DNA from 4 places in the Pseudoalteromonas sp. APC 3893 genome. Region 3 is predicted to be linked to each of the others. Evidence: predicted binding sites of a transcription regulator. Region 3 holds the regulator's gene; each other region holds the start of a gene.
What was found. The regulator sigma-54, encoded in region 3, starts transcription at its own class of promoters, with help from an activator protein. The targets are predictions, from matches to a motif close to GTTGGCACGNNNNTNGNNT.
Positions count from the first base shown of each region.

Region 1 (2,209 bases), on a different contig from region 3:
AAGTGACAGATAATGCATCATGGCTGGTGTATCCGCGCAAGGATTTAATGCCGTACCGCGTTCGATTACTCATTGAATACTTATTAGCTAGTTTTAAGGATGACTAAAAATTAGGCTTTAAGTCTGTCGCTACACAGGATAAACTTTAACAAACAAAAATAAAAAAATCTTCAACATGAATGACTTTTATCAGCTTAGCGCCACCAGCCTGCAAGGGCAATCTATTGAATTTAATAACTTTGAAGGAAAAGTTGTGCTTGTGGTTAACACTGCTAGCCAATGTGGCTTTACCCCGCAATATGCTGGCTTACAAGCATTACATGAAAAATATCATCAGCAAGGCTTAGTGATCATTGGCTTTCCTTGCAATCAATTTGGTAAGCAAGAACCCGGTGATGCAACGCAAATTAAACAAGGTTGTTTAATTAATTATGGTGTCGATTTTCAAATAATGAGCAAGGTAGATGTCAACGGCAAACACGCACACCCTGTGTTCAGGCATTTAAAGTCTGTATTACCTGGTTTTTTAACCCGTAAAATAAAGTGGAACTTTACCAAGTTTTTAATAGGTAAAGAAGGTAACGCAATAAAACGTTTTGCCCCGTTTACTAAACCACAGCAAATAGAAAGCACCATAGCGAAAGCTTTACAGAACAAAAGCTAGCTCAGATAGTAAAAGGCTGTTTGTATTAACTAACAGCCTATTTAAATCCCCTTAGTGATTTAAATACTCATCAAAGTCATCATCACCTAAGTTTTTACGCAAACGCTTTTGCTCTAGGTAGTCTTCCAACTTTTTTTTCACCTTTTGCTTCTTCTTGTCGTGTTGATTGCGCCCAACCATTTCATACTCGTCTTCAACAAAATCATCATCTAGCGCATCATAACTAAATGTCTTACCCACAACCCACTCCATAAAGTGTTTGAGACCAATGCTAATTTGATATAAGCATTGATAAAGTTAAAAAGTTTAGTGCCATTTCCTTGTATGAAAAAGCATCAAATACAGCCACCCTTCTATCTTATAAAGAAGGTATGTCAGTAATGTGAATAAATAGCGCTTAATTTGAATTCTGGAAAGTGAGAGTTTTTTATCGAAACGATAAACATCTTTTATGCATTTAAATATTTTAGTCAAAATGACTAATTTATAGTGTTTCTCTAAATTTTTAAATTATATCAAATTGCATTAAAAACAATTAAAGCATTGTTTTTAATCGATTTATATTATTGGCATCAAACTTGATATCTCTTTATCAACAAAAGTTAAATTCAACACTTAGCAGGATTACAAAAATGAAAAAATTACTATTAGTCGGCTCTTTATTTATTGCTACAGGTGCAATTGCTCATGACGATCACGATACAAATATCTCATTTAGTGGTGATTCATGTGAAGTCGAATTTCAAAATGATGTGCGTATCAAACCAAGTGAGTTAGAAATTTTTACCGCTGATAATCACAGTATGGTTTTTAGTGATAATGGTGAGCTGCTAATTGATGGCCAAACACTAGCGCTTGATAGCGAGCAACGCCAAGCAATCAGTGATTACTCAGACAGCTTACGTAGCCAACTTCCTGAAGTTGCAAATATTGCGCTTGAGGGCGTAAAAATAGCGGGTGTCGCCATTGAAGAAGTCGCTAGCGCGTTTAACATTCAAGGCTTTGATAGTATAAATGAATTAATGGCCGACATTGAAGTTGAAGTAGAGAATACATTCTATCAGCAAGGCGCCTTTGTAATGGGTCAGCAAAGCTTCAATGAGTTTGGTGAAAACTTTGAAAGCCACTTTGATGAGCAAATCGAAAGCGCTGTAGAGTCGGCTATGATGCAATCAATGGGCAGTATATTAATGGCACTAGGCTCTGAATTAATGGGTTCTGGCGGCGATATGCAAGCGCTTGAGCAACGCATGGAAAACATGGGTGCGCAAATAGAACAAAAAGTAGAGTTACAAGCTAATCAACTTGAAAAGCGTGCCGATGCATTATGTGGTAACTTTTCAACCATTGCAGAACAAGAGCAGCAACTCGTACAACTGGTTCCAGAACTTAAAAGTTACCAACTATTTAGCTATAAGCAAAATAATTAAATCAATATATAAAATTTTATATCCCTTTAGCAGCATTGGTCTTAACAGCCCCTGCTGCTTTTTTACTTTTTAGCCAAATGTAACAGCTCACCTAATTTACTAATTGCTTGCTCCA
Region 1 is NZ_JASDCD010000006.1:145,954-148,162, reverse strand. Features, by position in the region: gene QMA12_RS10170 (LysR family transcriptional regulator) at 1-107, shown strand, start outside; gene QMA12_RS10165 (glutathione peroxidase) at 176-664, shown strand; gene QMA12_RS10160 (PA3496 family putative envelope integrity protein) at 716-904, opposite strand; gene QMA12_RS10155 (YggN family protein) at 1,297-2,094, shown strand; gene QMA12_RS10150 (PLP-dependent aminotransferase family protein) at 2,157-2,209, opposite strand, start outside.
Region 1: QMA12_RS10155 (YggN family protein) is a predicted target of sigma-54. The motif match lies at 1,230-1,248, and genes of this name have one in related genera.

Region 2 (2,209 bases), on a different contig from region 3:
TTGAAATAAATTACTCAGCCATGGAGCTAAACTTGCACAGGCTTGAAACCGATACCCACTGCCGACTTCAACTAATCGAATACCCCGCGTTTGATAATGAATTTGAATATGATCAATAGCATCATTAACTCGCGACATCGATACACTTAATTCACTTAAAACGGTTTCTTTAAGGTGCCGCTTACTTAACGGCTTACCTGCAACAAAAATTGCCGCTTCAATGATTTCAATCAGTTGCTCATCACTAATTCGTTTTGTTGCCATTTAAATAACCATTTAAGAATAGACGCGCTAAAGGTTGGATATTATGAGCGTTATATTATGACAGAACATTAGCTAGGTTGGAAAATTTATTATCTAAAAAAGCAAAAATGCCAGCATAAAGCTGGCATTAATATCACTAAAAATAAAATTAGCTATTTTTTATCATTTCAAGAGCTTCATCTTCAGCAACGCCACTACCATGAGTTTTGATATAAGTGACAAATTCGTTTTTGCTGATACGCTTATCTTTATTGCGATCCATGTAACCAAAGTGATTTGAAATATCGTCATCGTTTGCTTCGACGACTGAGATATAACCATTACGATCGTTATCTAATGACTTAAAATCACTTTCAATCGGATCAAACTTTGCAATTTCTGCCTTAAATGCTGACTCAGTTACTTCGCTGTCTGTTGCAACTTTACCTGTATTTAGGTGAGTGTAATTTGCAAATTCTTTGCGGCTAATCTGCTCGTCCATATTGGTATCGATGTTTGAAAAATGCTCCCAAATATCGTCATCATCAGCTTCGACTTTAGAAATATAGCCATCATCATCGTTGTCTAAGCTACCAAAATCACTATCGATTTTTGCAAGAGAAGAATTCGCTGAACATGCGCTTAGAGTTAGAGCGGCCAAAATAGTTGATGCAAGTGTTAACTTTTTCATAAGACGTTTCCTTGTAATAAATAAAAATCAAATTCAAATGAAATAATACAAGGACTGCGCCAACTCTATAAATACTTTATTATCAATCAGTTAACTAAAAACAATTTCACTAATAGAATAAGGCTGTAAAATCATTGCACAACTTTTGTAAAAATTGCAGACATAAAAAAAGCGCTAATCAGCGCTTCTTTACAATAATTAACCGTTATATTGCTGCATTTTGATAACGCTTAACAAAATCAGTTACTGGCTCACCATTACAGCGTAATGAGTTTAAGTTGCCAATTTTTTCACGCACAGGTGTAAGACCTTGCTTTACAGCAGTAACACAAAGTTGAGTTTCAGTTTGATCATTGGTGGCGAATACTTCTACAACTTTTACATTACGCTTTTTGTCACTCTCTTTTTTAGCAATATCACGAATGTCTTGACCGTTACATAAAATACTTTGTGAGTGACGAGAGATAAAAATACCATGTTGGTGAGCTACTTTACGTGCGGCAGAAAAACCTTCGTTTGCACTAATTGAGCAAAGTTGAGATTCAATTTTTTTATCAGCACTGAAGTACTGAGCTGCTTGAGCAACGTGAGAGAGTGAAGCTATTGCAACGAATAAAGTTAAAAGCTGTTTTTTCATGACTTACCTGTATGAATATAGAGTGAACGGGTGAATTTCGCGCATTATATATACAAAAAAATCAGATCAACTGAATAATCAATTTAATTTTTTAATTAATTCAAGTTTAACAATGCTTAATCTTTAATCATCATTTGTTCAACATTAGTCCAACTATATTTCCAAATAATCGCATGTACCATCGACATTTTAATGATAGAATTTGTCGCAAATAAATATGCACTTTAGGCCAATAATATGAAAGTTATTTCATTTAACATCAATGGGCTTCGCGCCCGACTTCACCAACTTCAAGCAATTATTGATAAACATCAACCTGATGTTATAGGTTTGCAAGAAATCAAAGTACATGATGAAGCTTTCCCTTTAGATGATGTACAAAAAATGGGTTACCACGTTTACTTTCATGGCCAAAAAGCTCATTACGGTGTAGCTATGCTCTGTAAGAGTGAGCCTAAGTCAGTATTTAAAGGTTTTGCTACTGATACTGATGAATCACAAAAACGTATGATCAGTGTAACCGTTTCACAAGAAAATGGCCGAGACTTAACGGTTATGAATGGCTACTTCCCACAAGGTGATAACATTAATCACGAAACAAAATTCCCTTATAAACGGCAGTTTTACAAAGATCTTAT
Region 2 is NZ_JASDCD010000001.1:616,754-618,962, reverse strand. Features, by position in the region: gene scpB (SMC-Scp complex subunit ScpB) at 1-264, opposite strand, end outside; gene QMA12_RS02825 (EF-hand domain-containing protein) at 413-934, opposite strand; gene QMA12_RS02820 (exonuclease III) at 1,140-1,571, opposite strand; gene xthA (exodeoxyribonuclease III) at 1,809-2,209, shown strand, end outside.
Region 2: QMA12_RS02825 (EF-hand domain-containing protein) is a predicted target of sigma-54. The motif match lies at 980-998, and genes of this name have one in related genera.

Region 3 (2,209 bases):
AAAGGTAAAATTAGTATTGATGATAACGATATTACATTATTGCCCATGCACAGCCGTGCTCGCCTGGGTATTGGCTACTTACCACAAGAGTCGTCTATTTTCCGTAAGCTGACCGTTTACCAAAACCTCATGGCGATTTTAGAAACCCGTAAAGAACTAAACAAAACAGCCCGTGAAGAAGCTTTGGATAGCCTACTTGATGAATTTAGCATTCAACACATTCGTGATAGTCAAGGCATGGCATTGTCAGGTGGTGAACGCCGCCGTGTTGAAATTGCGCGTGCTTTAGCCGCAAATCCTAAATTTATTCTGTTAGATGAGCCTTTTGCTGGTGTTGATCCCATTTCAGTGTTAGATATAAAGAAGATTATCGAGCACCTTAAAAACCGTGGCATCGGTGTACTAATAACCGACCATAATGTAAGAGAAACCCTTGATGTTTGTGAAAAAGCCTACATAGTTTCTCATGGGGAGTTAATTGCGTCAGGAACTCCTGAGCATGTACTTGCCAACCAAACAGTTCGCGATGTATATCTGGGTGAGCAATTTAGGCTATAAAGCAACGCTCAGCTAACTATCTGCTAAACTAAATTATGACAACACAATAAAAGGATTGTTAGAGATAAATGAGGCAATCACTCCAGCTGCGCATGGGCCAGCAACTTACAATGACTCCACAACTGCAACAAGCAATTCGCTTATTGCAGTTAAGTACATTGGATCTCCAGCAAGAAATTCAAGAAGCACTCGACAGTAACCCACTGCTTGAAGTCGAAGAGCAAGAGTTTGGTGACGAAACGGCTGGCAAAAATGAACAAAAACAAGATACCGAAGACGTCACAGTAAGTGCTTCTGCCGATGAGACACCAAGCGAATACGAACAAGAAAGCAGTGAAGCACTTAATAAAGACACAGTAAGTGACGATATGGCTATGGATGTGACCTGGGATGAGTACATGAGCGCCGCTCCTGCCAGCTCATCAGGCCCGATGCCTGAAGATGAATCTATTTATCAAGGGGCTTCAACCGAAACCTTGCATGAATATATTATGTGGCAGTTACAGCTAACCCCATTTAGTCCGACCGACGAGGCGATTGCGATTGCCATTGTCGAAGCTATCGACGATTCAGGTATTTTAACCTTAAGCTGTGAAGACATTGCTGAAAGCCTAAATAAAGATAATAACGAAGAAGAAATTGAGCTTGATGAAGTTCAGGCGGTTCTAAAACGTATTCAGTTGTTTGACCCAATTGGTATTGGCGCACGTAGCTTGCAAGAATGTTTATGTATTCAACTAAATCAATTTGACCCCGCAACTCCTTGGATTAGCGAAACAAAAATGATTTTAACTGAACATATCGATTTATTAGCCAGCCGCGACTACCGAACTTTGATGAAAAAGACTAAGCTTAAGGAAGATGAGCTTAAAGAAGTGATGACACTCATCCACAGTCTAAACCCAAAGCCTGCGGATAGCATCGTACGTGAAGAATCTGAATACGTTATTCCAGATGTCTCAGTAAAGAAAATTAAAGGCCGTTGGATTGTTGAGTTAAATCCCGATAGCATGCCTAAAATTAGAGTAAACAGCCAATATGCGGCTATGTCTCGCTCGGTTAAATCGAGTAGCGACAGCCAGTTTATTCGTTCACACTTGCAAGAAGCAAAATGGTTTATAAAAAGTTTAGAAAGCCGTAATGACACATTACTCAAAGTAACCAACTGCATCGTTAAACAGCAGCAGGGATTTTTTGAACATGGTCCCGAAGCAATGCGCCCTATGGTATTAAACGATGTTGCTGAAATGGTCGAGATGCATGAATCAACCATCTCACGGGTTACCACGCAAAAGTACATGCACACCCCAAGAGGAATTTTTGAGTTAAAATATTTTTTCTCAAGTCATGTAAGCACTGAAAACGGTGGGGAATGTTCGTCTACAGCGATCCGTGCATTAATAAAAAAATTAATTAGCGCAGAAAACTCAGCGAAACCATTGAGTGATAGCAAAATTGCAGATATATTGGCAGAGCAAGGTATCAAAGTAGCTAGACGTACAATCGCAAAATATCGCGAGTCACTGGCTATTCCACCGTCAAATCAAAGAAAGAGCTTGATTTAAGGCGTAAAAAAACAAAGAAGGAAAATGCTTATGCAACTGAATTTAACTGGTCGTCACGTAGAAATTACCGATTCACTTAGAGACTA
Region 3 is NZ_JASDCD010000011.1:135,349-137,557, reverse strand. Features, by position in the region: gene lptB (LPS export ABC transporter ATP-binding protein) at 1-558, shown strand, start outside; gene QMA12_RS13670 (RNA polymerase factor sigma-54) at 627-2,123, shown strand; gene hpf (ribosome hibernation promoting factor) at 2,154-2,209, shown strand, end outside.

Region 4 (2,209 bases), on a different contig from region 3:
TCATGCTGAAAATGTTGAGATGCTTATTTTAGATGAAGCAGACCGTATGTTAGATATGGGCTTTCGTAAAGAAATGCTGCGCATTTGTGATGAAGCTAAAAACCGTCGTCAGTGCTTTCTATTTTCAGCAACACTTGAAGGCGACAGCGTAGAGCAATTCGCAGAGCGTATTTTAAATGATCCGGCACTGCTTGAAGCAGAGTCGTCACGTAAAGAAAAAGCTAAGATCCATCAATGGGTACATTTAGCCGATGACTACCATCATAAGCTTGAGCTATTAGTTAATACCTTAAATGGCCCAGATGTCAGCAAAGCAATTGTGTTTGTTAAAACTCGAGAGCGCCTTGAAACCCTCATTGGTGAACTCACCAACAACGGGGTAAAAGCAGCCTGGTTACGTGGCGAAATGCCACAAGACAAACGCATGAAAGCAATGGAAAACTTCCACAGTGGCCGTACCAAAATTTTGGTTGCAACAGATGTTGCCGCACGCGGTATTGATGTAGCTGACATTAGCCATGTCATTAACTTTGATATGCCACGTACCGCCGACGTATATGTACATCGTATTGGTCGTACTGGTCGCGCAGGTAAAAAAGGCATCGCGATTTCATTAGTGGAAGCGCACGATGTGGCCGTTTTAGCTAAGGTTGAGCGTTACACTGAGCAAAAACTTAAACGCCGCGTAATAAAAGGCATTGAGCCACAGCATAAAGAAGCTAAAATGCCAGTCAAGAAACTAAAAGATCCAGCTAAAATTAAAGCCCGTAAAAAGGCGAAGGCAAAAGTGAAGAAAAAGAAGTAGCTTTTTATAAAACGATAAGCCGAGCCTCAATGAGCCTCGGCTTTTTATCACTCCCAGCGTGCCCCGAACTCCACCCTAATCATCTCGAAAAAACCTAGCTCAAAGTTAGATCTGATTACTTTTCACACTTTCTTAGTAAGCAGCACTATAAAAAGTTCTCATTAATAAAGAATTTTTTACTTATTTAGATGTAAAAAATACCTAACTAACGAGTAAAACAACAAAAGCATAACTTATTCCTTTTAATTTTCAATGTGTTAATTATTGGAATGGTATTTGTAATTAAGAATATATCTTTAATTAAGCAAGCTTGAGGGAAATCATGAACCGCTTCAAATTAACCGTATCACTTATATCGCTTAGTTGTGTTTTTTTACTTGCCTGTGCAACGCAAGTGAGTGCAGCGCCAAGCAGTATTATGGTCAGTAGCGCTTCAACTCAACCCACTTTACAACAGCTTACAGTTAACAAGTTACTTAACAACCCAAACTTAAACCTCTCACAGCTAAACTTAACCGTGATAGGTAACAAAATTGAATTAAATGGCATCGCGAGCAACGGTTTTGAACGTGCCCTTGCGCAAAAATTTATCGAGAACACTCAAGGTATAGAGATCATAGAAAATAAAATGCTCGTTGAGCTAGAAGAATAAATACCGATTTTAAAGAATTACACTCCCCTTGTTGAGCGCCATTGGCGCTCTTTTTTTTATACACGCCGCTGCTTTTATTTACCAATCGCTTGTTTGGCAAAAAGATGTTTTATCGGCCCTAGGTTATCAACCATGCTCAAACCAACACCGCGTATCAACTTTTTAACTGGGTGAGTACCTGCAAATAACTCTTTTAAACCTTGCATCATAGCAATATGCTTTTGCGCATCGAGCTTGCGGGTGCGTTCGTAATCACGCAAGGTGCGATCACTGGCAAACTCTGTATTTTGCTCACTGAGTAATTCAATCAAATAACTGGCATCTTTCAGGCCTAAATTCATCCCAAGCCCTGCGAGGGGGTGAATTGTATGTGCAGCATCGCCGATGAGCACCACTTTACCTGCAACCCATTGCTGGGCGTAACGCATTTTAAGTGGAAATGCAGCACGCTGACTTTGTATCTCGCATAAACCACATTGACCATCCAGTGCAGCCATAACCGCTTTATTAAAATCAGCATCATCCATCGCTAATAGGGACTGACAATGCTCAGGGCTCGTTGACCAAACAATTGAATGCGTGTGTTTATCTGTCAGAGGTAAAAATGCTAATGGCCCAGTAGGTAAGAATACCTGGCGTGCAGTATTATTATGTGGCTCGGCGGTTTTTACCGTCGCAACAATCGCATTATGATCATAATCTTTAAACGTGATAGGTAAGTTAAACTGTTTTCGAATTGAAGAGTTAGCACC
Region 4 is NZ_JASDCD010000010.1:57,142-59,350, reverse strand. Features, by position in the region: gene srmB (ATP-dependent RNA helicase SrmB) at 1-805, shown strand, start outside; gene QMA12_RS12600 (BON domain-containing protein) at 1,128-1,457, shown strand; gene QMA12_RS12595 (FAD-dependent monooxygenase) at 1,532-2,209, opposite strand, start outside.
Region 4: QMA12_RS12600 (BON domain-containing protein) is a predicted target of sigma-54. The motif match lies at 1,069-1,087, and genes of this name have one in related genera.